Regions from separate parts of the Blautia sp. DFI.3.45 genome, predicted to be linked through region 2. Evidence: riboswitches for the same ligand, from Rfam matches in the RefSeq annotation. Region 2 holds a riboswitch; the other holds the start of a gene.
The links. A riboswitch is a leader RNA that binds a small molecule or an ion and turns the genes downstream of it on or off. The one in region 2 is predicted to bind ZMP and ZTP.
Positions count from the first base shown of each region.

Region 1: it holds a riboswitch for ZMP and ZTP, as region 2 does, so the genes downstream of both, LJE09_RS11000 (IMP cyclohydrolase) here and LJE09_RS09445 (formate--tetrahydrofolate ligase) in region 2, are expected to answer to the same signal.

Region 1 is NZ_JAJDMI010000028.1:21,645-37,023, reverse strand. Features, by position in the region: gene LJE09_RS11015 (DUF6106 family protein) at 84-587, shown strand; gene guaB (IMP dehydrogenase) at 697-2,154, shown strand; gene LJE09_RS11005 (peptidoglycan recognition protein family protein) at 2,401-3,105, shown strand; ZMP/ZTP riboswitch at 3,197-3,277, shown strand; gene LJE09_RS11000 (IMP cyclohydrolase) at 3,349-4,062, shown strand; gene LJE09_RS10995 (phosphoribosylaminoimidazolecarboxamide formyltransferase) at 4,192-5,376, shown strand; tRNA gene LJE09_RS10990 (tRNA-Gly) at 5,768-5,840, opposite strand; gene LJE09_RS10985 (hypothetical protein) at 6,011-6,244, opposite strand; gene LJE09_RS10980 (3D domain-containing protein) at 6,415-7,554, shown strand; gene LJE09_RS10975 (O-acetylhomoserine aminocarboxypropyltransferase/cysteine synthase family protein) at 7,658-8,941, opposite strand; gene LJE09_RS19190 (DUF6783 domain-containing protein) at 9,059-9,163, shown strand; tRNA gene LJE09_RS10970 (tRNA-Phe) at 9,320-9,392, opposite strand; gene LJE09_RS10965 (iron-containing alcohol dehydrogenase) at 9,509-10,693, opposite strand; gene LJE09_RS10960 (extracellular solute-binding protein) at 11,050-12,432, shown strand; gene LJE09_RS10955 (carbohydrate ABC transporter permease) at 12,728-13,630, shown strand; gene LJE09_RS10950 (carbohydrate ABC transporter permease) at 13,634-14,482, shown strand; gene LJE09_RS10945 (sensor histidine kinase) at 14,605-15,379, shown strand, end outside.
Region 2 is NZ_JAJDMI010000022.1:13,687-29,065, forward strand. Features, by position in the region: gene LJE09_RS09405 (isopeptide-forming domain-containing fimbrial protein) at 1-4,390, opposite strand, end outside; gene LJE09_RS09410 (DUF1700 domain-containing protein) at 4,593-5,054, opposite strand; gene aguB (N-carbamoylputrescine amidase) at 5,254-6,132, opposite strand; gene aguA (agmatine deiminase) at 6,234-7,337, opposite strand; gene nspC (carboxynorspermidine decarboxylase) at 7,372-8,493, opposite strand; gene LJE09_RS09430 (saccharopine dehydrogenase family protein) at 8,483-9,763, opposite strand; gene speE (polyamine aminopropyltransferase) at 9,760-10,620, opposite strand; gene LJE09_RS09440 (aminotransferase class I/II-fold pyridoxal phosphate-dependent enzyme) at 10,623-12,080, opposite strand; gene LJE09_RS18795 (DUF6783 domain-containing protein) at 12,700-12,792, opposite strand; gene LJE09_RS18800 (DUF6783 domain-containing protein) at 12,769-12,822, shown strand; gene LJE09_RS18805 (hypothetical protein) at 12,869-12,949, shown strand; ZMP/ZTP riboswitch at 13,119-13,204, shown strand; gene LJE09_RS09445 (formate--tetrahydrofolate ligase) at 13,369-15,054, shown strand; gene LJE09_RS09450 (aspartate ammonia-lyase) at 15,163-15,379, opposite strand, start outside.

The sequences.
Region 1 (15,379 bases), on a different contig from region 2:
TGATGAATAAAATATAATTGTTAAATATGCTGTGCAAAAAAAGCTGTTTTCAACAGCTGAACAAATGAAAAGGAGACGAAACAATGGGCGACTTGTATTCAGAATTACTGGTAAAGAAAGATAAGACGGCTAAAGACAGCCTGCTCAAATACGGTCTGATCGTTTTGACAGTGCTGGCAGTATTTGCCGGACTTATCATCACACCGCTGGCACTGATCATTGCCGTAGCGCTTGGAATTGCATGCTATTTTGTAATCCCGAAAACAGATGTAGAATATGAATATCTGTTTATCAATGGCGATTTTGACATCGACATGATCATGTCAAAGACAAAAAGAAAGAAAGTAAAGAGCTTCAAATTATCAGAAGCAGATCTGGCAGCACCGCTGGATTCCCACAGAATGGACTATTACAACGGAAACCAGAACATGAAAGTACTGGACTTTTCATCAGGAAATCCAGAGCATAAACGCTTTGGTGTTATCACAAGACTGGACGGAAATTTATGCAAGATCATCCTGGAACCGGATGAGGCACTTGCACAGGCTATGAAAAATTCAGCACCGAGCAAAGTTTTTTTGGATTGACATAGAATCTGATTTTTGTTACACTTGTTGAAAATAAAAGGACCAGTTGCTGGTTCCTTTTTACATTACAATAGTAATTTAATTTCATATACGCAAGGGAGGAAATGCAATGGGTACTATCATTGGTGAAGGCATTACTTTTGATGACGTGCTGTTAGTTCCGGCATATTCAAAGGTAATTCCGAATCAGGTAGATGTCACAACTTACTTAACAAAGAAGGTTAAACTGAACATTCCTATGATGAGTGCAGGAATGGATACAGTAACCGAGCATCGCATGGCGATCGCTATGGCGAGACAGGGTGGTATTGGTATTATTCATAAGAATATGTCCATTGAAGCGCAGGCAGAAGAGGTAGACAAGGTAAAACGTTCTGAGAACGGTGTTATCACAGATCCTTTCTATTTATCTCCTGAACATACACTTAAGGACGCAGATGAGTTAATGGCAAAGTTCCGTATCTCCGGTGTGCCGATCACAGAGGGCAGAAAACTGGTCGGAATCATTACTAATCGTGATCTGAAATTTGAGACAGATTTCAGCAAGAAGATTAAAGAGTGCATGACTTCTGAGGGACTGATTACAGCCAAAGAGGGAATTACACTGGAAGATGCCAAGAAGATTCTGGCAAAATCACGTAAAGAGAAATTACCCATTGTAGATGATGACTTTAACTTAAAAGGCTTAATTACTATTAAAGATATTGAGAAACAGATCAAATATCCTCTGGCTGCAAAGGATGAGCAGGGACGTCTTCTCTGCGGTGCTGCGGTAGGAATCACTGCTAATGTACTTGCACGTGTTGATGCACTTGTAAAGGCATCTGTAGATGTGATCGTAATTGATTCTGCACATGGACATTCAGAGAACATTCTGAAGGCTGTACGCGAGATCAAGGCAGCATATCCGGAACTGCAGGTAATCGCAGGTAACGTAGCAACAGGTGCTGCGACAAAGGCTCTGATCGAGGCCGGTGTAGATGCAGTTAAGGTTGGTATCGGACCTGGATCTATCTGTACCACACGAGTTGTTGCAGGTATCGGTGTTCCGCAGATCACTGCTGTTATGGACTGCTACGAAGCTGCAAAAGAATACGGAATCCCGATCATTGCAGACGGTGGTATCAAATATTCCGGAGATGTCACAAAGGCAATCGCAGCCGGTGCGAATGTCTGCATGATGGGAAGCATGTTTGCAGGATGCGACGAGAGCCCGGGAACATTCGAACTGTATCAGGGCAGAAAATATAAAGTATACCGCGGTATGGGATCTATCGCAGCTATGGAGAACGGAAGTAAAGACCGTTACTTCCAGGAGAATGCGAAGAAACTTGTTCCGGAAGGCGTAGAAGGACGTGTTGCTTACAAAGGACATGTTGAGGATACTGTATTCCAGCTCATGGGCGGTCTCCGTTCCGGTATGGGATATTGTGGAGCAGAAACTATTGAGAAGCTTAAAGAAACAGGCAGATTCATCAAGATTTCTGCTGCATCTCTTAAGGAATCTCATCCACATGATATTCATATCACAAAAGAAGCTCCGAACTATAGCGTAGATGACAAATAATAAATTTCAGGTGTAATATATGCCCCGGCTGGCTGCTGATGGAAAGAAATAAGATTTCCAGGCATGCCGGCCGGGGTATTTTTGGCAGGGAGTAAAATCCCGTAAGAGAAGGTAAAAATGCAAAAGCATACAAACAAAAAGAAAAAAACAGATACCAGAACAGGGAAAACTGCAGTAAAAAAGAAAAACAGCAGGTCGAAAAGACGAAAGAGCAGCAGAGTAAGGCAGAGAAATCAGAGAATTCTTATGAGCCTTATGCTGCTCGTGATCATAGTTCTGATCGGGTGGATCATAATAAATCGGGCCAGTGAAAATGGATGGAGTATTGGGGACTTTTTACATAATTCTGACACGATGATTTCTGATGCGGAACAGTCAGGAACAGATAATGCGGATTCTTCAGGCGGACCGGAACAATGGCAAAAAGAAGGGGCGCCGTACATAGATGTGGAACTGCTGACACCGAATGAATATTCCAGACCGCAGATTCCTATTGAGAGTGTACAGTATATTGCCATTCATTATACTGCAAATCCGGGGGCAACAGCCATTGCAAACAGGAACTACTTTGAGAATCTGGCGACTACTCATGACACAAAGGTGAGCAGTCATTTTGTAGTGGGGCTGGATGGGGAAGTGGTGCAGTGTATTCCTACGTCAGAGATGTCCTATGCGACGAACTCACGTAATGTAGATACTTTGTCCATCGAGTGCTGTCATCCGGATGAGACGGGGAAATTTAATGAGGCAACTTATGATTCGGCAGTGAAGCTTTCTGCGTGGTTGTGCGTGCGGTTTGGGCTTACATCAGAGAACGTGATCCGGCATTATGATGTTACCGGAAAAAACTGTCCGAAATATTATGTGGAGAATCCGGATGCATGGATACAGATGAAATCGGATATTGCGGCGCAGATTGATGTTGATTATGGTTTGCAGGATGTTCAGTAAAACGAAAATTCAGCACAGTACAAAAAAATTTGCCTTGAAATCCACAAAGAAGTATTGTACTATAATAACAACGTGTGATTTTTTTTCACGACAGTGCCTGCATGACTGGCGGAAGTAGGATTACCTACAGGGAGTGCAGCGAGTATATGAGCCGACCGCCTGGGCAGCCTGGAAATTATTCAATGAATAAATAGGTTTCCCAGGCTTTTTTTAACCTTATTTTTAACGAAAAGGAGAAAAATTATGGAAATGTTATCACTGGAAAAAGAACTGAAAGAGAATTCCTATCCTGGCAGAGGAATTGTGATTGGACGTTCCGCAGACGGTAAGAAAGCAGTGACAGCTTATTTCATCATGGGCAGAAGCGAGAACAGCAGAAACAGAGTATTTGTAGAGGATGGTGAGGGAATCCGTACCCAGGCATTTGATCCGTCCAAACTTACAGATCCGAGTCTGATCATCTATGCACCTGTACGTGTACTGGGAAACAAAACAATCGTAACTAACGGAGATCAGACAGATACCATTTATGAGGGAATGGATCATCAGCTTACTTTTGAGCAGTCCTTAAGAAGCAGAGAATTCGAGCCGGACGGTCCGAACTATACACCTCGTATCTCCGGTGTTATGCACGTAGAGAACGGAAAATTCAACTATGCAATGTCAATTCTCAAGAGCAACAACGGAAATCCGGATGCATGTAACAGATACACATTTGCATACGAGAATGCCATTGCAGGAGAGGGACATTTCATCCATACTTATAAATGTGACGGAAATCCACTTCCAAGCTTTGAAGGCGAACCGAAACTGGTAGCAATTCCGGATGATATGGATGAGTTTGCAGAACTTCTCTGGAACAGCCTGAACGAAGATAACAAAGTATCTCTGTTTGTAAGATATATTGATATTGAGACAGGTAAGTACGAAAGCAAGATCATTAATAAGAATAAATAATAGTCACTTACTGAGTACAGATAGTGCTCATAGATTATTGTGAACATAAGATGATGCTTTCGCAGTAAGAAATTATTTACAGGAATTAATTTTAAAATACTTATTTGGTTCATACGGAGGATTTATATAATGAAAGAATTCGAATTAAAATATGGCTGTAACCCGAATCAGAAACCTGCAAAAATTTATATGGCAGACGGATCTGAGCTTCCGGTAAAGATCCTTTCCGGAAGACCGGGATATATCAATTTCCTGGATGCTTTTAATGGCTGGCAGCTGGTATCCAATCTGAAGAAAGCAACAGGACTTCCTGCTGCTACATCTTTTAAACATGTATCTCCTGCCGGTGCTGCTGTAGGACTTCCTCTTACAGAGACTCTGGCAAAGATCTACTGGGTAAATGATATGGACTGGAAGAATTTTTCACCATTAGCATGCGCTTATGCAAGAGCTCGCGGTGCTGACAGAATGTCCTCTTTTGGTGATTTTATTTCTCTTTCTGATGTGTGTGATAAAGATACAGCACTTCTGATCAAGAGAGAGGTATCTGACGGTGTTATTGCACCTGGATACACAGAGGAAGCGCTGGAGATCCTGAAGCAGAAGAAAAAAGGAAATTACAATGTGATCCAGATCGATGAGAACTTTGTACCGGCTCCGCTGGAACACAAAGAAGTATTTGGTGTAACTTTTGAGCAGGGCCGTCAGGAGCTTGAAATCGATGATGCAATGCTTTCCAATATTGTGACAGAGAATAAAGAGCTTACAGAGGAAGCAAAACGAGATATGAAGATTTCTCTGATCATCCTGAAATATACACAGTCCAACTCTGTATGTTTCGTAAAAGATGGACAGGCTATCGGTGTTGGTGCAGGACAGCAGTCACGTGTACATTGTACAAGACTTGCAGGACAGAAGGCAGACAACTGGTTCCTTCGCCAGTGCCCGAAAGTGCTGAATCTGCCATTTAAAGATACAATTTCACGTGCGGAACGTGACAATGCCATTGATGTTTATATCGGGGATGAATATATGGATGTACTTGCTGATGGTATGTGGGAGAAAACTTTCACAGAGAAACCGGAAGTATTTACAAAAGAAGAGAAACGTGCATGGCTGGATCAGATGACGGATGTTACACTGGGATCTGATGCATTCTTCCCATTCAGTGATAATATTGAGCGTGCTCATAAGAGTGGCGTGAAGTATATTGCGCAGCCGGGTGGATCTGTGCGTGATGATGCTGTGATCGAGACTTGCAATAAATATGGAATGGTGATGAGTTTTACTGGTATCAGATTGTTCCATCACTAAGGTGCTGGTATGGGGACGCGCAGGACATTATATGTTTTTGTCCGCGGTTTCGGAGCCTAAGAAAAACTAAGCGCCAGGAAATCTGCTAAAAACATGTAAAAAAATTTCAAACTCGCCGCAAATGTGGCTCAGACAGTGAAATTTTTTTACATAACGCAGATTTCCTGGCGCTAACTTTTTCTAAGACTCCTGCAAATGCGGGCAAAAACATATAATGTCCTGCGCTGGTGTAGAGCCGCGTAGCGAAGCGGATTGCGAATATACGCTTGACTCAGGGATGTTAATCAAGGATATTGGCTATAGATGTTATTCGCAGATATGGAATTGCTATAGTTATGGAAAGTTAATAGAAGGGGATGAAAAAAGCATCAGCCTTAGCTGATGCTTTAAGAGCGATAGACGGGGCTCGAACCCGCGGTCTCGACCTTGGCAAGGTCGCGCGTTACCAACTACGCCACTATCGCATTTATGATGTCAGTTGAGTGATTACCTCAGCGACAAAATATATGATACTATATGCAGTGGAGTTTGTCAAATGTTTTTTTATTTATTTTGAAATTTTTTATGATGGTTTTATTGAAAAATTATGACTCCCTGAAAAGTGCTGAAATTGGCACTTTTCAGGGAACAATACTTACATATTAAGTTCTTTCATTAATTCTTCCTGAGAAATGAATTCGTGACAGTCAGGGTTGTTTTCGATTTCCTTTAACATTATTAAATCTGTTTCATCGGGTTCAACTTTTTCTATATCTGCGAATGTATCAGGCAGTTTAAAATGTTTTTGAATAATATGCCAGAAGATATTAGCATCTTTATCACTCATAATTGATACAGCACCTATAATACGTTCTTTAACAGCAGTCATAAAATCACACTCCTTTACGAAAAAATATTTATATTTTATCTTATCTTTCGTAAGGCAGAATAGAATTCTGATAATTTTACTATAGCATATAGAAATAATAGAAGCAATATAGTTTATGAAGATTCCGTGAAGGATGGGGTGGAAAATTGCAAATTGGGAGGGGGTGTGCTATGATAGGACAGACGGAGAGAGACGATAAAGGAGTTGAGGCTCAGTTTATGAAGAAAAAAATTTTAGCATTATTAGTTTGTAGTATGCTTACTTTATCAACAACAGTTTCTGCGGATATTCTGGATTATGAGGGGACAATTAATGCTTATAAGCAGGATAATAAGACACCGCAGACCTTTGAGATTGATAATGGAAGTGGAGAGAAGGTAACTGCAGTTGCCAAGTCAGATAAGGTTTCTGTTTCTGCAAAGGCGACTTATATACGTTCTATGCCAGGGAAAAACGGAAAGAAGCTTGCAAGAGTGTATCTTGGTACCGGTGTAGAGAGAGTGGCCGTATGTGATAATGGCTGGAGTAAAGTGACTTATGAGAAAAAGAGCAAAAAGGGTACGGAAAAGATCAGTGGCTATGTGCCCACAAAACATATCAATGACAGTGATCAGGTTGCTCAGGCAAAGGGAACTTTTACAGCACTGAAGGACAGTGATATTCTGGATTATCCGGGAAAGAAGGATGGACAGGTAGTAGGTGAGGTCATTCAGGAGGATGAAGTGAAGCGCCTGGCTACAGTAAATGGCATCTGGAGTCAGATTTACTATAAAAAAGAGAATGGAAAAAGAGGCATTGGATATATTCCTACCAGTGTTCTGGAGAATACAGCAGCAGAGGAGAAAACAGAGGAGTCAAAGGTCGCTAAAGTAGACGGTGAAGAAGCAGGAACAATTCATAAAAGTGAAGGCAAAGGCGTTTTTGCAGAGGCTGTGGATGGTGTAACTGCTTCAAAAGGAGCGGCTGTCAGTGGTGTTCAGGTAGGAACTCCTATTGCTGTGTCTTCTGATGCAACACTGAAACCTCTTGGAACGTTTAAGATCACACATTACTGTCCATGTAGTATCTGCTGTGGCCCCTGGGCGAATGGGGTTACCTCCACAGGTGTGACGGCTACGACGAATCGTACGATTGCTGTAGATCCTACACAGATTCCATATGGTTCGAAAGTTGTGATCAATGGACAGGTTTATGTGGCTGAGGACTGTGGCGGTGCGATTAAACATAATTGTATTGATATTTATGTTGCCACTCATCAGGAAGGGGAAGATAAAGGCGTATATTATACAGACGTATATCTGCTTGAGTAAAAATTCTGAAGAATATTTTTGGATAAAATAGTAAAAATCCGGCAAAAACCAGAAAATGATAAAATCATTTCAGAAGTTTTGTCGGATTTTTTGAATTTGATTTTTAAGCGTTTTTTAATGCCTGTTCGATGTCAGCAATTATGTCTTCAACATTTTCAATACCAACGGAGAGACGGATCATTCCCGGTGATACGCCGGCTTCCACAAGCTGTTCATCGTTCATCTGGCGGTGAGTATGGCTTGCAGGATGCAGGATCATGGTTTTGGATGCTGCTACGTGCGTTGCGATGGTGGCAAGCTTTAAGCTGTCCATAAAGCGGACTGCAGCTTCTCGACCACCTGTCAGTTCAAAGGAGATAACACCGCAGGTTCTGCCTTCGTTCATGTATTTCTGAGCAAGTGCATAGTATTTGTCATCAGGAAGTCCGGCATAGTTTACGTGAGATACTTTCTCATGGGCATTCAGGAATTCGGCAATCTTCTGTGCATTATAGCAGTGACGTTCCACGCGGAGAGGAAGAGTTTCAAGTCCCAGGTTTAACAGGAAGCAGTTTGTAGGAGACGGGATAGAGCCCAGGTCACGCATTAACTGAGAGGTTGCCTTTGTGATATAAGCCTTCTTTCCAAACTGTTTAGTATAAATAACACCATGATAAGATTCATCCGGTTCAGTCAGTCCATGATATTTATGTCCATAGGCATCCCAGTCAAAGTTACCGCTGTCAACGATAGCTCCGCCAACCTGCACAGCATGTCCGTCCATATATTTGGTTGTGGAATGGGTGACGATATCAGCTCCCCATTCAAAAGGACGGCAGTTTACAGGTGTAGCGAAGGTGTTGTCTACAATAAGCGGAACTTCATGTTCGTGAGCAACCTTTGCGAATTTTTCAATATCAAGAATTACCAGGGCCGGGTTTGCGATGGTCTCTGCGAAAAGTACCTTTGTATTAGGACGGAAGGCAGCTGCAATTTCTTCAGGGCTAGCATCGGTGTCAACGAAAGTGCAGTCAATGCCAAGCTTTTTGAAGGTAACAGCCAGGAGGTTAAAGGTTCCTCCGTAAATAGTAGAAGCCGCCACAACATGATCACCTGCTTCGCAGATATTGAAGACTGCATAGAAGTTGGCAGCCTGTCCGGAAGAGGTAAGGATAGCGGCAACACCACCCTCCAGATCTGCAATTTTTGCTGCTACAGCATCATTTGTGGGGTTCTGCAGACGGGTATAGAAGTATCCTTCTGCCTTAAGATCGAAGAGCTGTCCCATTTCATCAGTAGTATCATATTTATAAGTGGTACTCTGATAAATCGGGAGTGCGCATGGTTCACCCTTAGACGGAGTGTAACCGGAATGGAGACATTTAGTCTCGACTTTAAAGTCACTCATGAGTTTAGTTCCTTTCTTATGTGAAATATTGCTTCAATAAAATATTGTATTAATATTGGGAAAATTGTGATGATATTGATACAAAATTTCATGATAGTCTTAGAGCGTGTTTGAAAAATCATTCCCACAAATTGTGATGCACATCTTGCGGAAAGCATTTTTCAAACATACTCTGGAAAAATTATACTGCTGAAAGTGAGAGAAGACAATATTAAAAAATGAAATAAAAAAATGCTCAGGCTTTTTCTAACCAACCGTGAGCAAAAAAAGAAAATAAAAAATGCTCAGGCTTTTTCTAACCAGCCGTGAGCAAAAAAAGAAAATAAAAAATGCCCAGGCTTTTTCTAACCAGCCGTGAGCAAAAAAGAAAATAAAAAATGCCCAGAGCCGGAATCGAACCAGCGACACGAGGATTTTCAGTCCTCTGCTCTACCAACTGAGCTATCTGGGCATTTGGTCTGTGAACTGTTGTGTATCACAGGCCTTATAATAGCATATCGATTGTTTGAATGCAAGTAATTTTTATGATTTTTGCGAAAAAAGAGAAAATTATAACAAAAATTTATTTTATCTTGCCATAAGGTAGATTTTTTCCATATCTCTCATATTGAGCTGTTTAAAGACTCCAATGGTGCGAGTGTCCTCAAAACTGCATTTGAATGCAAGATCATGAATTTGCTGATCTGTGAGATCCAGACCCAGTTCATGTAAACTGGTGGGCATTTTTACAGACCGGAAAAAATTTTCCATTGCTTCAATTCCTGCAAGGGCTGTTTCTTTATAATCAGTTCCACATGGAATGTCAAATACATTGGTGGCAAACTGAGCAAAACGTTCAGGGTTCACCTCGTAGACGTATCGTGCCCAGCTTCCCCAGATAGCTGCCAGACCTGCTCCGTGAGTTACATTGTAGACACCTCCCAGTTCATGTTCAAGCTGGTGGCATGCCCAGTCACCACCACCTGTACCGCATCCGGTCAGACCGTTGTGGGAAAGGCTTCCTGCCCACATAATTTCTGCCCTGGCGCTGTAATTGTCTGGTTCTTTCATAAGAATACGGGCATTGTAAATGACTGTCTGCATCAGAGCTTCGCTGATACTGTCTGTAATCTCCATAGTTTCAATATTTACAAAATATCGCTCCATGGTGTGCATGAGGATATCTACACATCCGCTTTCTGTCTGATACTGTGGGAGTGTGTAGGTGAGACGTGGATTTAAGATGGCAAATTTCGGCCTGCAGTAATCTGTCTTTGCACATCCACGTTTTTCTTTTGTTTCTTCATTTGTGATAACACTGGAACTGCTCATTTCACTTCCGGAAGCTGCAATTGTAAGGATGACACCAATGGGCAGACAGCCGGTTGGAACAGCTTTTTTCAGACAGAAATCCCAGACATCATTGTTCGGATTGGCAACGCCATAGCCGATGGCTTTGGAAGAGTCAATAACACTTCCTCCTCCTACAGCAAGGATAAAGTCTACATGTTCTTTTTGGCATAATTCGATTCCCTCGCGGACTTTGGAAAGAAGTGGATTAGGAATGACACCACCCAGGGTGATGTATTCAAGACCCTCTTCTTTCAGATTAGAAGTGATCTCATCAATCAGTCCGGAACGGACAGCACTCTGACCTCCATAATGGATCAGAACTTTTTTTGCTCCATACTTCTTCAGCAGGGAACCTGCCTGAAGGTGGGTATCTTTGCCAAAGAGAATCTGTGTTGGTGTATAATATTCAAAATTTCTCATAATATGTAAACGACCTCCTATAGATTGAAAGGTTAACTGAATCAGGTAAGTCCTCTGCTTTAATTGTAAAATGTAATGAGCAGTAGGTGGGACTTCCTTTTTATATTAAAGCAAATAATGGAAAAATAGTCAAAAAATAATAAAAAAATTAAAATTTGAAAGTAATTTTTGCTGGTTCTCAGAAGACATTTTTGGAAAGATTCCAGTACAGATATCTATAATTTTCTGCACACAGAAAACGGAAAGACAGAAATTTATAGATTTTGGACAGAATATTTTATGGGCATTATGTGAATGGAATGCTATGATAAATACACTTAAATATACAAAGTGAATAAAAAAGGAGGAAACAAGAAATGAAAAAAAGAATGTACAAGATTATGGCACTTGCCATGACAGCAGCTATGGTGGTACCGATGGCAGCGCAGACAACTGCATTTGCAGCTGACGACAAAGAAATTACTTACTGGAATATCGCGGTAGAGAGCCCGGACAAAGATATTGTTACTGCAGCAGTAGACAAGTTTAACAAAGAAACAGAGTCAGGCTATACTGTAAATCAGGTAGCTATCCAGAACGATACATACAAGGAAAAACTTGTTATCGCGATGAGCTCCGGTGAGTGTCCTGATATGTACTCAAGCTGGTCCGGTGGTCCGATGTATGAATATATTGATTCCGGATTTGCTCAGCCGATTGATGATCTTCTTGATCAGTCCGATGTTAAAGATAAACTTCTGGATGCAGCTATTGAACAGGGAAGCTACAACGGACATGTATATGCAATCCCATATCTGAATGTTTCTCTGGCAGGTATCTTCTACAACAAAGATATGTTTAAACAGTACGGACTTGAAGAACCGAAGACATTAGCTGATCTGGAAAATATCTGTGCAACATTAAAAGAAAACGGAATTACACCTTTTGCACTTGCTAATGCTTCCAAATGGACAGGTTCCATGTACTTCATGTCTCTGGCAGCACGTTATGGCGGACTGGAACCATTCCAGAATGCAGTTGCAGGAAGCGGCAAATTCACAGATGACTGCTTCATCAAAGCAGGTGAGAAGATTCAGGAGTGGGTTAAAAACGGATACTTCCCGGATGGCGTAAACTCCTTAAGCGAAGATGACGGACAGGCAAAACAGTTAATGTATCAGGAGACAGCAGGTATGCTTCTCTGTGGCTCATGGTATGCAGGAACATTCCAGACTGACAGTGAGGAATTCTATCAGAAGATCGGCTGGTTCCCATTCCCTGCAATTGATGATTCCGATGCTGATCCTACAATCCAGATCGGTACTGTAGGTGATCAGTTCATTTGCTTCAACTGTGAAGGTGATAAACTTGCAGCAGCATTTGAATGTGCAACAGATCATTTATCTGATGAAGTTGCAGACATTACATATTCTAACAACAAGATTGTTCCTGTAAAAGATGCAGGAGACCACATTTCAGATCCTGTTGTAAAGGAAATTTTTGATGCAGCTCAGGAAGCATCTTCTATCCAGTTGTGGTATGACCAGTATCTGCCGACATCTGTTGCATCTGCACATCTTGATGGCTTACAGGAAGTATTTGGTCTGACAAAGACTCCTCAGGAAGCACAGGAAGAAATGCAGAAAGCAATGGACGAATATTTAAGTACCAAATCTGATTCCGGCGCAGCAGATGATACTGCAGAAGAAGCTACAGATGATGCAGCTACAGATGATGCAGCAGCAGATGATGCTGAATAATCTTTAAAGGAAAGCAGGCATTCATTCTGACCTGAGTAAGGGTAGAAAAGAAGGGTTCTGCACATGCTGAAAGTGCAGAACCCTTTATCTTGAAAAACAATATGTGAGTACACAGAGCGTGCTTGAAAAATCATTTCAATGTCAAATTACATATCAGACAGCATGTCAGAAAATATATAAAAACCATCTCAGAAATATATCTCTAACATATTCCGAAAGCATTTTTCAAACATACTCTGGCATACGTTAGGTCAGATGATCAAATCTCAGAAAGTATTAAAAAGGAGGCACCAAAATGAATGAAAAAGGGATATCTCTGGTTCAGTTAAGACAGAGAAAAACACGTCAGACAGCAGCACTTTTTCTGGCACCTGTTATCATTTTATTAGTAGTATTTATCGCGTATCCGATTATTGATACATTTATTACAAGCGGATACCAGTGGAATGGTATTTCCGCAGACAAGAAGATGGTAGGACTTGCAAACTGGGCAAAACTGATCAAAGATACAAAATTCTGGATAGCATTTAAGAACAACGTTATTATCATGATCCTATCTATCATTATCCAGATTCCGTTAGGACTTGCAATGGCAACATTCCTTGACTTTGGCGGTAAGAAACTTACAATTTTCAAGGTTATCTGGTTTATTCCAATGCTTATGTCTTCTGTTGCAATTGGTTTCCTTTTCACATACGCACTTGCAACAAACGGAGGTATTGTCAGCACAATTTCCGGATGGTTCGGAGGGGGCAACATTGACCTTCTTGGTAATCCAAAATTAGCATTGCTCACAGTTATTCTTATCATTGCATGGCAGTTTACACCATTCTACATGGTTTACTTTATGGCTGGTTATACAAACATCCCATATGATGTATTTGAAGCAGCAAGAATCGATGGTGCTACAAGAGGACAGTATTTCTGGAAGATTGCACTTCCACTTCTTATTCCGTCAATTAAGAGTGCAGCTATCCTTTCAATGGTTGGATCTCTGAAATACTTCGATCTGATCTATGTTATGACAGGTGGCGGTCCTGGTACTGCTACAGAGCTGATGGCAACCTATATGTACAAAGAATCATTCAAGAACTTTAACATGGGTTATGGCTCAGCCATTGCAGGAGGTATGTTTATCCTGATTACAATGGTATCTATGATTACTATGAAACTTATAAACGGAAAACAGGAGGATTAAGGAATGGACAGCTATAAGAAAAGTAGAAGAAAAAGCATCATAGCCTGGATCATTGCTTTTGTTCTTGCTATCGGTGCAGCAATTGTATCATTTACACCTTTTATATTCATGGTGCTGAACTCATTCAAAGAGAAATTTGAGATGCTTACCAAGGGTGTATTCCAGCTTCCTGATCAACTGAACTGGTCCAATTACACTGAGGTACTTACAGGAGGGTTTGCAAATTACTTCAAGAACAGTGTGATCGTTCTTGCAATCTCCCTGATCCTGCTGCTGTTTATTTCAGCATGCGCTTCTTATCCTCTGGCAAGATTTAAGTTTAAAATGGCACAGCCGATTTATGCGATCATTGTAGCCTGTATGTCTATTCCTGTACATATTACATTGATCCCTGTATTCAAAATGTCAAAGTCAACAGGACTTTATGATACAATCTGGTCACTGGTCGGACCGTATGTCGCATTCGCAGTTCCGATTTCCGTATTTATCCTGACCAGCTTTATGAAAGAGATTCCGAGAGAAATCGAAGAATCTGCTGAAATTGACGGATGTGGAAAGATTCAGATGTTTTTCTCCATGATCCTGCCGCTTTCCAAACCCGGAATGGCGACACTGGCAATTTACAATGGTGTAAATATGTGGAATGAATTCTCATTTGTAAATACACTGACACAGTCTGCCCAGAATCGTACCCTGCCGTTGGCAATCTGGGAATTTCAGGGACAGTATTCTATGAATACACCAATGATCATGGCGGTTCTTACATTAACACTTTTACCAATGGTTATCATGTTTATTATTTTCCAGGATAAACTGGTAAAAGGTATGACTGCAGGTGCTGTAAAGGGTTGATTCTTTCTGCAGAATCTGTTGTATCCATTTACCATTGAACATGGTATGATATTGGGGAGGTAAAATCCCCCCCTGATCATGTGGGTATATGTGAAATTATGTGACAGATGAGGAAAGACAACATGAACAAATGGAAAACAAAATTCAGCCACTGGAAATTTGATAAAAAAATACTTTTACTTGTGACCGTCAGTATTCTTATTGTAACGCTGACGGTTGCAGGTGTTTCTCTGACTTTTTCTATAGCATCGATGAAAGAGCAGTCTGTAGAACTTCTGCAGATGCAGAATAATACAGTTGCGGAATCTTTTAAGGGATCAATGGATTCATATAAAGAAATCGTATTGGGTACGATCATGGATGATTCTGTGCAGAATTACTGCAGGCAGGTGCAGAAAAATGAGCTGAAGACAGCAGACATTGATGCAGTTTACAGCAAGCTGGAGAATCTGAATAATATGTATGAGAGTCTGAACTTTGCTGCCATTGTCAGTTCGGATTATAAAAGTTACTACTACAGAGGAAAGGGTTCTTTATCAGTTACGCAGTTTGAAGAAGTGTATCCCCAGGCATATGAGAGAAGCAAATATGCGCAGAAAGGAACGCTGAAAGTTTCCTATAATAACGATTATTATAACGATTATTATAAAGGGAACAGATATACATTGAGTCTGTATTATCCATTATATGATACCAGAAAAGTATCTGATGCAAGAGGGCTTCTGTGCATGAATTTCGATGATCCGGCAGTACAGAGGATGCTGGCTGTAGGAGATTCTTCAGCAGAAACAAGAGTAGTTGACACAGGTGGAATGATATTGCTTTCGAATGATAAAGAGGAGACAGGCCGTTACGTAAATTATATAGATGAGATGGAAAAAGGGATACAGATATTTA
Region 2 (15,379 bases):
GTGTTGGTGTGGCTTTTGGCTGCTCTGTCGGTTTCGGTACTTCTGTAGGTTTTGGTGTCTCTGTCGGCTTTGGTGTTTCTGTTGGTTTCGGTGTTACAGACGGTGTTGGTGTGGCAGTCGGTTCTGCTTTTGCTTTCACATATGCCTCCTGCTGTGCAGTAATTTCCGGTGAAATATCACCTCTTGCTTTCGCTGTGTTTACAATTTTTTCAGGCTCTGTGCTTTCTGTTTTAAATACCATTTCATAGCAGACTTCAATTTTATCCATATCTGACAACGATGCTCCTGTCTGAATTACAAATCCTGTATCATCTGCCTCTATTTTGGCATCTTTCAGTTCTATACCGTTTTTCTTCACAAAAATGCTGTCTTTTACAATGGAAGCCCCTTGGGTTTCCAGTTTATCTTCGATAACAATATTCTGATCTGTGACATCCTCACGCAGTTGTCTTACTGTCAGTTTATAATATCCTTTTTCACCGGACGCATACTCTTTCTTATCTGATTCCTTCACAATTTCCAGAATCGGACTGTGTACCTCTGTCTCTGCTTCCCCGGTTGCAGGTATCTTTTCACTGCTGTCTGCAACTGCAGTATTGTGCACTTTCTGTCCTGCCAGGGCTGCATCAATCACTGCTGCCTGATATTCCACGATCATACTTTTCTGTTCCTGACAGTCCAGAGGATTATACATTACCTGCTCAAAAAGACCGCCTTTATCATTATCGCAGATACTATATCTACTATCCCTGACCAGTGTCCTGCCTGTTGACATCAGGAAAGTATTATCATCATTGATCTGTACATCAGCATCTGCCACATTTCCTTTCTCATCCATCAGAATCACCGAATCCTTCAGAAGACGTACTCCCTGAGTATCGATCACATCCTGCAAAGTAACATTACGCGCCACACATCCGGTCTGCTCCTGTGTCAGGACAATGCGGTATGTAATAATATCACCATATTTGTAAAATGGTTTGTCCGTCGTCTTCTCTACTTTAAGAACAGGCGAGTTCACCCAGATTTTTGAGGAGTCCTTTACTTTCTGTGCATTATCTGCATACGCCTGTGCTGTATTTACAATCTCCATCCCATTTACGCTTTCCTGCGCAGTACAGCGGAAATTAACAGTCACAGGTGTCTGATACGGAAGATCTGAAATCGTCACGATCCATCCGGTTCCCTGACGTGTAACCTGACAGCTGACCGGTTTTTCCACTGTTTCTTTATAATTTTCCGGATTCAGCTGATTTCCTGCATCATCAGTTCCTGCCACCGGATTCTGAATAACAGCCGGAACACCGCTTACAGTAACAGCATCTTCAGCTCCGTCCAGAGCCAGCCCTTCAGGAAGGGAAAGATCACTGATCACAAGATTTCTTGCAATAGATCCCTTCTGAAGATTATTAACCGTAACCTGATAATTCACCTGTTCTCCTACCCGAAATTCATTTTCCGCACGTCCGTCCCCGGCTGCCAGATATGGATTCTGAAAACTTTTCTCAATAGAAAGAACTGCTGTATTTACATACACTTCTGCGTCATCCTGTGAAACAGGGGCATTCTGCGCCTGCACATTGGCAACATTAATGCTTTCCATTCCATTTGCCGCTTCCGTAACTGTGCAAAGGAAAGAAATCATAACCGGAGTATTTGCCGGAAGATCTGAAATGTTCAGTCTCCATCCGCTTCCCTCCTGAAGAAATTCATAATTCACCGGTTTCTCTGATGTCTCATTATAAAATTCCGGATTGAGCTGGTTCAAAACATCTTTGGTCCCTGCTGTCAGCTGCGTAATATTCTGTGGGATTCCGCTTACCGATACATCCTCTGCCGATGAAAGCGCAAGTCCTGCCGGCATACCGGTATCCCAGACAGTTACGTTCCGGGCCACTGTACCTGCTTTTTTATTCTCCACCACCACATTGTACTGTACCTGTTCTCCGACCTGCCATTCATAATGATCTGCAGATTTCTCAATCCAGAATTCTCCTGAATTTACATATACTTCTGCATCATCAGATCTCTCATCTGTATTAGCAGCTTTTACAGTTGCTGCATTTACGCTTTCGTGTCCATTTGCCTCTTCCTGTGCGATACAATGGAAAATAATCGTTACAGGCTGACTGTATGGTACATAAGAACAATAAAAAGAAAATCCGTTCTCATCTGCATTCAACTGAGAATCCACAGGTCTCGCTTCATATGCCTGTCCTGTTTTCTTATCCGGTACGGGATAGTTTACCTGTCGCTGAACTCCCAGTACTTCCATGCTCTGTGCACCACCTGCCAGAACCAGTCCCTGCGGCAGACCAATATCAGTAATAGTTACATCTTTTGCGATTGTTCCTGCCGTTACATTATTCACTACGATCCGGTAAGCTACCTGCTCTCCTGCCTGCCATTCATATTTGTCTGCTGTTTTATCAATTTCAAGCTGTGGACTGTTCGGCCATACTTCTGCCATATCCTTTCTGGATTCCTGTTCTCCTGTCTCAGGATTGATCAGATTATCCGCTGTTGCAGTCACAATATTTTCCCATTCCTGTCCATTGGACTCCGCAGATGCCTGACATTTAAAACGGATTGTGATCGTCTCCCCATACTTCAGGGACGGACACTCTGCTTTCCATCCATTTTCTCCCTGTCCGGTAAGCGTACAGTTCTCACCTCCCTGACTTGTCTCTACAGCATACTGCCCTTCCAGAAGCTGCAGACATGATGGAAGCTCGTCTGTAATAACAACATTTACTGCTTTTACATCCTGTTTTGTCTGAGAAACCAGAATCTCATAATCTATGATATCTCCCGTTTTCCATTCATACTGAGAAGTATTTTTCTTTACTTCCAGTTCCGGTGGAATCACACCCTTTACCCACACTGTTTCCGTATCCATTGTATCTCCGCTTCCGTTTGTACGTTCATAACTCATGGATGCATGGTTTGGTACAAGAATACTGTATCCATCCTCTGCAAGGTATTTTGAAATATTAATTTCTGATTCCGGTCTCTGGCGTACTTTTAAAGTAAATGTGTAAGTCTGATTATCTGTAAATGCTTCATCCTGAAGGCTCTCTGCTTTGGCCCTGCAGGTCACTTTCTGTCCTTCAACAGCAACATCAAACCAGTCTGTCACTGTCTGCCCTGCATCATTCACAATACTGACTTTTGATGCATCCTCTATAGTAAGACAATCCTCAAGTATATCCTGTACCACAAAGGATTTCAGTCTATTGGGTGTCACCTCTGCCCGGATCATATACTGAAATTCCTGTCCCTGACGAATGCCAAAAGGTTTTTCTTTTGATGCAGCAGCTGCCTGTTCCCATGTACAGTTTGCCTCTCCCACACGTTTCTCAGGCGCTTTTTTCATCTCAACATCGCCGAAACAATAGGATGTAAAATCAAAATATGCATATGCTTTACAGTATTTCTGTCCTTTAAAGTTCGGACAATAACTGTTGCCTGATGGATCCAGATATTTATTTCTTGTAATCTCTGCCCATCTTTCCTGAGAACCGGCTTTTGCAATGGCATCTTCACGACTTTTATCCCATTTATCCAGTCTGAACTGATGACAGAATTCTACCGTAAAATTATCTGTATTATAAAAAAGATTCAGCCATCCTCTCGGATCATCCGGCTCAACGGAACCAAGGGGTGAGCTTACAGAATTTCCATCTACCGTCAGATAATCATTGTTTTTCAGAACATATGCATTATCCAGACTGCTGTCTGACGGAATACGGACTCCCTGTCCCGCATCAATATCACGTATGGTTCCATGGCCACTGATCGGCAGTGTTTCTTCTGTTCCATGCTTCAGAAACTGAAACTTAACCTTTGCGTATCCTACAGAATAAATAAATACACCGATACTGTTTTTGGAAAAGCCAACCATTGGATAAGCTTCATTATCTTTCCATGCAAACGTAGCTCCGCCTTTATTCTGAACAATCGATTCTGCAGTGCGCAGATCATAACGGGGTTCTGCATTCTCTACTCCCACAAGAATGAGTCTGACATCAACAATATTTCCATTTCCATCTTTTCCTACATTGTTATAACGCATCCCTGCGCTTCCGGCTTTATAGTCCGCTCCTACACGAACGCACTCTGTGTCACGTTCGCTTTTTCCATTGTCTGAAAAAGCTTCCCTGTCCAGATTATCACACCCAAAAGATTCATATGTGGTAATTCCGGGCTGAAACTTCATGTTAAAGCGATAACCATAATCTACCACCTTGTCACTGTCCCATGTTTCTACAGTTAACGGTGCCGCCTGAGTTACGCAGACAGGCACAAGCCCCAGAATTGCCTGCAGAATAAAAAGCATTGCAAGCAGCAAAGCTCCAAGGCGTTCTTTCAGTTTGAAATTGTGTTTCATTTTCCGTCTCCTTTCCGAACAAAAAATATAAAAATGAATGTGGGATTTTTCCCTGCACCTGGCAGGATTAAAGAATAGAAATAAGTTGAGATTGTATGATTATAAATATTCAAGGGGAATTAATATCGTGAAACAAGAACGTTTACACTTAAGATTTTAAGATTCTGCGCAGGGTTTCTTTTCTGAAACCCTGCACAGATTTTCATTGATCATTTCTTTTCTTCAGCCATGAAAGAAAATAAAGAATAATTGCAAGAATAATAAAAAACGGAATCGCAACTCCGATTATCAGTATCAGTAAAACAATTATAACAGCCGCCGCTGCAATAACAACAGCCTTGCCATGCCAGGTAGAAAGATCGATTACTTTTTTCCATCTTTTCTCCTGCTGATGAGGAAGCTCTGTCTCATTGCCATAACTACTTCCGTAAGAAGAATACTCTCCGTAATCTTCCTGTGTACTTCCATCATCTGTATCGATCAGAGTTTTTGCTATCAGATGCGGGTCTCCCAGTTCCTGCAGTACTTCCTGCTCTGAACGTCCGCCACGTACCTGAGACTGTATATAATCTTCATAATACCTGATATGTGCTGCTGCTTTGCCCTCCTGCATCTGCCCGGCAAGCTGGCTTCTCAGGATTTCCAAAAATTCTTTTCTGTTCATCTTCTACACTCCATTTTGCCAGAAATACATATCAAAACTCTACTGCTCTCTCCGTTATCAGTAACGTTCGTACTCTTATTTTACCATATATACCGCAGGTAGCAACTAATATAATCATAAACTTTTTATGAAATTCTTATAAACACATATATCGTTTTGGAAATAACACTGCAAATCCACTCGGATTCTCCTGCTTTCGTCATTTTCCGACAATTTTTGCATACATCTCCGGTCTGCGGTCTCTGAAAAGTCCCCAGTTCAGTCTGTCTGCCTTTAATGCATCCAGGTCAAAAGTGCTTACAAGCACCCCCTCTTCCCCTCCGGGCAGTTCTGCACAGAGAGCACCTGTGTTGTCTGTGATAAAAGAAGAGCCGTAAAAATTAAGAGCAGATTTCTGCATTCCGTTTTCCGGACATGGCTCTACTGTTTCCTCACCGATTCTGTTGGCAGCGATCACAGGGATCAGGTTGGAGGCAGCGTGTCCCTGCATACATCTTCTCCAGTGTTCCATGCTGTCGCATTCCAGGATGGGTTCACTTCCGATGGCAGTGGGATAAAAGAGAAGCTCTGCTCCCTGCAGTGCCATACATCTTGCCGTTTCCGGGAACCACTGATCCCAGCAGATTCCAACTCCAATGGTTCCAAATCTGGTATCAAAAACCTTAAAGCCGGTATCTCCCGGTGTGAAATAGAATTTTTCCTGATAATAATGGTCATCCGGAATATGTGTTTTCCGATAAATGCCGAGATTCTTTCCATCTGCATCCAGAACCGCAACGCTGTTATAAGTATTATTGACCTCTTTTTCATAAAAGCTGACCGGAATCACAATCCCCAACTCTGCCGCTACCCTGCTGAAATGACGCACTGCAGGGTTTTCCTCTGCAGTCTGCGCATATTCATAATACTCATATCTGCGCTCCTGGCAGAAATAGGGCCGTTCAAAAAGCTCCGGCAGAAGAACAATCTCAGCTCCCTTTGCTGCTGCCTGACGCACCAGTTCCTCTGCATGGGCAATATTTTTCTCCACACTTTTACTGCATTTCATCTGAACTGCTGCCACTGTTACATTTCTCATCCTGTCTGTTCCTCCTGCTCCTGTTTACATAAGTAAGTTTTTTCATAACTTTCAGGTAATAACCCTCAAACACATGACTCTCAAAGTTTTCTGCATCAAGGTCAGATATTTTTTCCGGGAATCTGCTGGGTGATACAGTGAATATTTCCACCGCCAACAATGATGGCTCTGGCATCAATGGGATAAATCCTTCTTTCAGGAAAACACTTCTGCAGAATCTCCACTGCCCTTTTGTCATTTTCATCCCCAAATTGTGGAAGGATGATCCCTCCATTGGAAATATAGAAATTCACGTAACTGGCAGCCATCCGTTCTCCTGCTTCCCGTTCGTCTTCTCCCTCTTCAAACACAAAGCCATCCACATCTTCCTGGGTAAGGCAGACCGGTTTCTGAGGAATCGGAAGCTTATGAATCTTAAATTTTCTGCCCTTTGCATCTGTTTCCTGTTCCAGCACCTTCAGATCAGCCAAAGACATGGCATACTGCGGATCTGTCTCATCCTCTGTCCATGCAAGCACAACCTCTCCGGGCCTTACAAAAGCGCACACGTTATCCACATGCTCATTGGTTTCATCCTGATAGATTCCACATGGAAGCCAGATAATCTTGTGGACACCGAGCCAGTACTTCAACTGTTCCTCTATCTGTTCCCTGCTCATCTGAGGATTGCGTCCCTGACTCAGAAGACAGGCCTCTGTAACAATCAGAGTCCCCTCTCCGTCAGAATGGATGGAACCGCCCTCCAGCACAAAAGGTCTGGCATCCAGACATGGACAACCGAGAGTCCTGCAGATAAAGGCAGCCACCCTGTCATCCTTTTCCCAGTTCCGGTAAAGCCCGTCAAAGGTACCTCCCCAGGCATTAAACTGCCAGTCAACTCCACAGACCGCCCCTTTCTCATCCAGAACCATGGTTGCTCCCACATCTCTGGCCCAGGCGTCATCTGTCTCGCATTCCAGCAAAGTCACACCGGAAACATTCCCAAGCTGATTCTTTGCATTCTCCATCTGAGCTTTGGAAACCAGCATATACACCTTTTCGCTCACTCCAATAGCCTCTGCAACTTTCACAAATGCTTTCTGTGCTTCCCTTGCCCCATAATTCCAGGAACCGGGACGTTCCGGCCAGATCATCACACATCCCTCATGAGGCTCAAATTCTCCGGGCATACGATATTTTGTTCTGTTCTTCTCTGTAACTTCCATGTCTGTCTCCTTTTCTTTGATAGCCCGGCAGATATCAGGAAAGCCGGCTCTTAAAGTCTTCGTATCCGAAATGTCTGATAACCTCACACTCTCCGTCCTCATGCATAACCGCAATATCCGGCAGCGGCATACCGTTAAATGTATTATTCTTCACCATAGAATAAATCGCCATATCCATAAAATACAGCTTGTCCCCGATCTGGATCTCTCTGTCAAAGGAATAATCTCCGATCACATCTCCTGCCAGGCAGGTGCAGGAAGATAAGCGGTAGGTATATGCCTTCTCCCCTGCTTCCCCGCTGTCCTTAAGAGGCGGACGATAGGGCATCTCCAGCACATCCGGCATATGGCAGGCTGCAGAAGCATCCAAAATCAGCGTTCTGATCTCATTTTCCACAATGTCCATAACCTCTGTCACCAGATATCCGGCATTCAGGGCAACAGCCTCCCCGGGCTCCAGATAAATATCCAGATCATAGGTTTCCTTCATATGCTGAATACATTTTTCCAGGAGCTTTACATTATAATCCTCTCTGGTAATATGATGTCCGCCACCCATATTCAGCCAGGAAACCTCAGACAGAAATTCTCCAAACTTCTCCTCTACCGCCTGCAATGTTTTCTCCAGGTCATCCGCATTCTGTTCGCAGAGCGTATGAAAATGCAGTCCGTCGATCCATTTCAGACATTCCCCGTCAAAGTTCTCTCTGGTAACCCCCAGCCTTGAACCCGGCGCACAGGGATCATAGATCGCATGATCCCCCTGAGTGGAGCATTCCGGATTAATACGGAGTCCCAGACTGGCTCCGGTACACACTTCTTTAAATTTCTTCAGCTGTGCTGTGGAATTAAAGATAATATGGTCACAGATCCGATCCAGTTCCTCTATATCTTCTGTACGGTAAGCAGGGGAAAAAACATGATTCTCTTTCCCCATCTCTTCATATCCAAGCCTTGCCTCAAACAGACCGCTGGCAGTGGTACCTGCCAGATATTTTCCGATCATGGGATACAGAGCAAAACCGGAAAACGCTTTCTGCGCCAGAAGGATCTTACACCCGGTATCCTCCTGGACTTTTTTCAAAATCTCCAGATTCTCCCGCATCTTCTTCTCATCGATCACATAGCAGGGAGTTTGCAGTTGATTAATCTTCATTGGCTTTCCAGACCTTTACCAGTTCAGGATCTTCGCAGACTTTCCATGGAAGTCCCCATTTGTTCAGTGCTTCCATATATGGATCCGGATCAAATTCTTCCACATTAAATACACCCGGCTTCTTCCACTGTCCGGTCACTACCATCATGGAACCGATCATAGCCGGAACACCTGTTGTATAGGAGATTGCCTGGGATTCCACCTCTTTATAGCATTCCTGATGATCACATACATTATAAATATAAATACTTTTCTCTTTTCCGTCCTTAACACCTGTGAAAATACAGCCGATATTTGTTTTACCCACTGTTCTCGGACCCAAAGATGCAGGATCCGGCAGAAGAGCTTTCAAAAACTGGATCGGCACGATCTCCTGTCCATTAAATTCCACAGGTGCGGTGGAAAGCATTCCTACATTTTCCAGACATTTCATATGTGTCAGATAGCTCTGTCCGAATGTCATAAAGAAACGGATCCTCTGTACTCCCGGAATATTTTTTGCCAGTGATTCAATCTCTTCATGATGAAGAAGATACATATCCTTCTTTCCTACCTCAGGGAAATCATAGACAGATTTAAATTCCATAGGCTCTGTTTCTACCCAATGTCCGTCTTCCCAGTAGGAACCATTTGCGGAAACCTCTCGAAGATTGATCTCCGGGTTAAAGTTTGTGGCAAAAGGATATCCATGATCACCGCCGTTACAGTCCAGAATATCAATGGTATGGATTTCATCAAAATAATGCTTCAAGGCATAGGCACTGAATACACTGGTAACACCCGGATCAAAACCGGTTCCCAGAAGAGCAGTCAGTCCTGCTTCCTTAAATTTCTCATTATAAGCCCACTGCCAGGAATAATCGAAATATGCAGTAAAGCCTTTTTCTTTACATCTCTTTTCGTAGATTGCACGCCATGTGGGATCTTCTGTATCCTCTGCTTCATAATTGGCAGTATCAATATAATCCGCACCGGCTTCCAGACATGCATCCATGATGGTAAGATCCTGATATGGAAGTGCCACATTCAGGACAGCATCCGGCTTATAGGCTCTGATCAATTCTGCGACCTCTGCTGCATTATCCGCATCTACCTTTGCTGTCTCAATTTTTGTCTTCGTTGTACTTTCAATCTTCTTTTTGAGTGCATCGCATTTTTCCTTTGTCCTGCTTGCGATCATAATCTCTGTAAAAACATCGCTGTTCTGACAGCATTTGCGAATTGCCACTGAAGCTACCCCACCACATCCGATTACCAATAATCTACTCATAAACTGTTTTCCTCCTCTTCCAGTAAATCTTCTACATATTTTGGAAGCATAAATGCTCCTCTGTGAAGGTTTGTTGTATAATACCATGTTTCTATATTAAGATTATCAAACCTCTCCGGCCTGAAATCTTCCAGTGGATGATATTTCTTTGATGCAAATCCAAAAAGCCAGTATCCCGAGGGACAGGTAGGGATATGTGCCTGATAAACCCTGCTCACCGGAAATGACCGGAAAACCTTTCTGTGCATCTTTCTGCATTCCACCTCATCCTCATCATAAAAAGGACTTCCATGCTGATAAACCATGATTCCGTCATCTCTGAGAGCCTTATAACAGCTTCCGTAGAATTCCTTTGTAAAAAGTCCCTCTGTATGTCCCAGCGGATCTGTGGAATCATTGATGATCAGGTCATATCTGGCCTTTTTATTCCGCAGGAACCGAAGGCCGTCTTCATAATAAATATTGACTCTCTCATCCTTCAGTCCCTGGGCAATATCCGGAAACATCTCCGCACATACATCCACAAACATTTTATCGGATTCCACCACATCAATGCTCTCAATCTGTGGATAATGGATCAGTTCTCTGGCAACTCCACCGTCACCGCCGCCGATGATCAGAACATTTTTTACATTGGGATGTACTGTCATTGGCACATGCGTGACCATTTCATCATAAATAAATTCATCCTTGTCAGAAAATACGATCTCACCGTCCAGAGCCACAAATCTTCCAAATTCTTCAGACTCAAACACATCGATTCTCTGAAATTCACTTTCCCCTGAAAATAACTGTCGGTTAATCCGGACAGAAAGCTTTACATTTCCTGTATGGAACTCGGAATACCATAATTCCATGATCAGATACCCCCTTTCAGGACCTGAAGATTTTCTACCTTCGGATCCTCCATTCCCTGCATGGAACAGCCTTTGTCTCTTGCATAAAGAATGTATTCTACAATTTCCTGTGTCACCATTTCTCCAGGAGCAAGAATCGGGATTCCCGGAGGATAACACATAACAAATTCACCGCTGATCCTGCCTGCCGCCTGTTCCATGGGCAGAGATTCTTTCTCCGCATAAAATGCCTGCTGTGGAGACGCCACCACTGCAGGTGCGATATATTCCCCGGAAAGCATACCTGTGCTGTCCTTCTTATACAGACGTTCAATATCAGCCAATGCCCCTACCAGTCTCTCAATATCCTGAAGCCTGTCTCCGATGGAAATGTAAGCCAGAATATTACAGATATCTCCAAACTCGATCTGAATATCATATTCATCTCTGAGAAGATCATAAACTTCAATACCTGCCAACCCATTTCCCAGTGTATAAATGGAGAGTTTTGTAACATCAAAATCAAAAACACTGGTTCCATTGATCAGATCCATACCATATGCATAATAACCGCCGATCTCATTGATCTCCTCTCTGGCATACTGCGCCATCCCTGCAACCTTTTCAAAGGATTCCTCTCCCCTGAGTGCCAGATTTCTTCTGGAGATATCCAGACTGGACAACAGAAGATAAGAAGCGCTTGTGGTCTGAGTCAGATTGATGATCTGGCGCACTTTCTCTGCATTCATACTCTTATTCAAAAGCAGCAGCGAACTCTGTGTCAGACTTCCGCCGGATTTGTGCATGGAAACTGCCGCCATGTCAGCACCTGCCGCCATTCCGGATACAGGAAGGTTTCTGCCGAAATAAAGATGGGTTCCATGAGCCTCATCTGCCAGCACCTTCATTCCTCTTGCATGAGCCTTCTTTACGATAGTCCGCAGATCCGAACAGATTCCATAATAGGTAGGGTTATTTACAAGAACTGCCACCGCATCCGGATTCTCATCCATAGCCTTCTCCACCTGACTGACTTCCATGCCAAGGGAAATGCCCAGCTGCGCATTCACCTCCGGGTTTACATAAACCGGAATTGCACCGCACAGTACCAGGGCATTGATGGCACTTTTATGTACATTTCGCGGCAGAATGATCTTATCCCCTGCCTTGCAGACAGACAGGATCATGCTCTGCACTGCAGATGTGGTTCCTCCTACCATAAGGAATGCATGCGCTGCGCCAAAAGCATCTGCTGCAAGCTCCTCCGCTTCTCTGATCACCGAAACCGGGTGGCAGAGATTGTCCAGCGGCTTCATAGAATTAACATCCAGCCCCACACATTTCTCTCCCAGCAACTGTGCAAGCTCCGGATTTCCTCTTCCTCTTTTATGTCCCGGCACATCAAAGGGAACGACTCTCTTCTTTCGGAAACGTTCCAGTGCTTCATATATGGGCGCATGCTGTTGTCTTTCATAATCCATTTGACATGTTCCTCTTTTCCTGTCGTCATGTACCGGCAAATACAGTTCTATCATTCAGCAATTGTATACTGCCTCAAACCGGCACAATGATTCAATTATTTCTCTATATATTCAAGTCGAACGCATGTGAGACACATCCTCGCAAAGCGTTTATCTCCAACCATATCCTTTATATTTGCTATATCTGCACAAAAAAAGAAGCAGATAAGTTCATTCACCATCTGCTTCTCTCATGATCTATAGAATTTCTCAGGCTCTGTCTCTTTATATACTGACCGGATTTCCCGTATAAATCCGTCTGTATCCTGTGCCTGTTCCCGTATTCTGAAATATTCATGACTGCTGTCGTCTTCAATCGCTGGCAAATATATGCTATGCTCTTATTGACCGTTTCACAAGATGATGTGTGCTTACGCACTGATTATTATAAAGTAATCAACTTATAAAATTTGAGCTCCTAACTCAATCAATAATGTGGTGTCTCCCACCCGGCAACTGCCCCGCCTGTCCGTATGGCTTAACATTCAGAAACTGTCTCTGAATGTGAGCAAATATTTGCATGAAAACGATAATGTCTTTTCATACTAAAGATGAGAATAACATATCTTCTGAACTGTTGTCAATTCCATTTTCCATATTTTGCACTAGAGCGTGTCTGAAAAAGGCTTTCTGCAAGATGTGCGTCACAATTTGTGGGATATTTTGCCCGGATGAGGGCGCCGTAGCGGGCTACGGCAACTGAATTCGGGTGAAATATCCCGCAAAGTGGGGGCGTGCAGATTGCGGGAATGATTTTTCAGACACGCTCTAGCTTTACCCGCTTTTTATATTTTCTTCATTTATCAGGGAAAACTGTGTTTATTTTTTAACAATTTCTTTCCTTGAGAAAACGTATTTTCTTTCATGACCAGGGATTACGATTCTCTTCTCTTATCAATTTGCACAACTTTTATCCAGTTTACTCACATTTTTTGACGTTTCAACAAAATTTTCTTGACATTTTTTTCTCAAAATGATATATTGTATTCATCAATTGAAAGAACCTTCGAGTACTGACGGAAAGAGTGGAGTGCAAACCACGTGGAGTCGGAGGTTTGTGGGAGCCGACCGTCTGGGCAGTATTTGAAATATTCAGATACTGGCCTTTTTTTATAACTTTCAGGGCAGAAATCAGGAATACCAGGCAGACCGGCCAATACTTCTTTCAATTAATAATTGTTGCTGATCGCGGAGTGAACAGCAACAGAAGTTTTTCATGTTATGCGGAAACGAAAGGAGAAAAACAATTATGGGATTCAAATCAGACATTGAAATTGCACAGGAATGCGAGATGCTTCCAATTACTCAGATCGCAGAGAAAGCAGGTATTGACGACAAATATCTGGAGCAGTACGGAAAATACAAAGCAAAAATCGACTACAATCTTCTGAAAGAAAGTGATAAGAAGGATGGAAAATTAATCCTCGTTACAGCTATCAACCCAACTCCAGCAGGAGAAGGTAAAACTACTACTACTGTAGGTCTTGCAGATGGTATGCAGAGACTTGGCAAGAGTGTTATGGTAGCTCTTCGTGAGCCATCCTTAGGACCGGTATTCGGTGTAAAAGGTGGTGCAGCAGGCGGCGGATATGCACAGGTTGTTCCTATGGAAGATATTAACCTTCACTTCACAGGTGACTTCCATGCCATTGGCGCAGCTAACAACTTACTGGCAGCTATGATCGATAACCATATCTTCCAGGGCAATGCATTAAACATCGACCCACGTAAGATCACATGGAGAAGATGTGTAGATATGAACGACCGTCAGCTTCGTAACGTAGTAGATGGTCTTGGCGGAAAGACAAACGGTATGCCTCGTGAAGACGGATACGACATCACAGTTGCATCTGAAATCATGGCAGTTCTCTGTCTTGCAAGCGACATCAAGGACCTGAAAGAAAGATTATCCAAGATCATCATCGGATATACATACGGAAAAGTTTCCGAGCAGAAACCTGTAACAGCAGGTGACCTTCACGCAGAAGGCGCTATGACAGCCCTGTTAAAAGATGCTCTGAAACCAAACCTTGTACAGACTCTGGAACACGTTCCTGCAATCGTACATGGCGGACCATTCGCAAACATCGCTCATGGATGTAACTCTGTAACAGCTACAAAGATGGCTATGAAGCTTGCTGATTATGCAATCACAGAAGCTGGTTTCGGTGCTGACCTTGGTGCTGAGAAATTCCTTGATATCAAATGCCGTATGGCTGGTTTAAAACCAAGCGCAGTTGTAATCGTAGCTACAGTACGTGCCCTGAAATACAACGGCGGCGTTGCTAAAGCTGACCTTAACAATGAAAACCTGGAAGCTCTTGAAAAAGGTATCCCGAACCTGTTAAAACACGTTTCCAACATCAAAAACGTATACAAACTTCCATGTGTTGTTGCTATCAACGCATTCCCTACAGATACAAAAGCAGAGCTTGACTTTGTAGAAGCTAAATGTAAAGAACTGGGCGTTAACGTTGCTCTTTCTGAAGTATGGGCAAAAGGCGGCGAAGGCGGAATCAAACTTGCAGAAGAAGTTATCCGTCTTGTTGAAGAACCAAACGACTTCTCCTATGCATATGAACTGGAAGGTTCTATCGAAGACAAACTGAACCAGATTGTTCAGAAAGTATATGGCGGTAAGAAAGTAGTTCTGACAGCTAACGCTCAGAAACAGGCGAAACAGTTAGAAGCTCTTGGCTTTGGCAACTGCCCGATCTGTGTAGCTAAGACACAGTACAGCTTAACAGATGACCAGACTAAACTGGGTGCTCCTACTGACTTCGAAGTTACAGTACGTAACCTGAAGATTTCCGCTGGTGCAGGATTCATCGTAGCTCTTACAGGCGAGATCATGACAATGCCAGGTCTTCCTAAAGTTCCGGCTGCTGAGAGAATCGATGTAGACGAGACAGGTAAGATCACAGGTCTGTTCTAATCCAGTTGAAATCAATCGAATAATTCAAAAATATAAAAATCATATTTATATATGATATGTGTCCAGACGATTTTACAGGCGGGAAGATTTTCCCGCCTGTTTTTTTCTTTATTTTTTTATAAGATAATCTTTTCCGGAAATACCAGGTTCCGTCATATGGATCGGATCCAGAATGCGATTAAGTTCATCCTCGTCCATAAGCTTTTCTTTCAGAATCAGACTTCTTACAGATTCGCCTGTCTTAATTGCCTTTTTTGCAATATCCGCAGCCTTCTGATATCCAAGATGGGGGCTGATTGCAGTGATAATACCTACACTGTTTTCT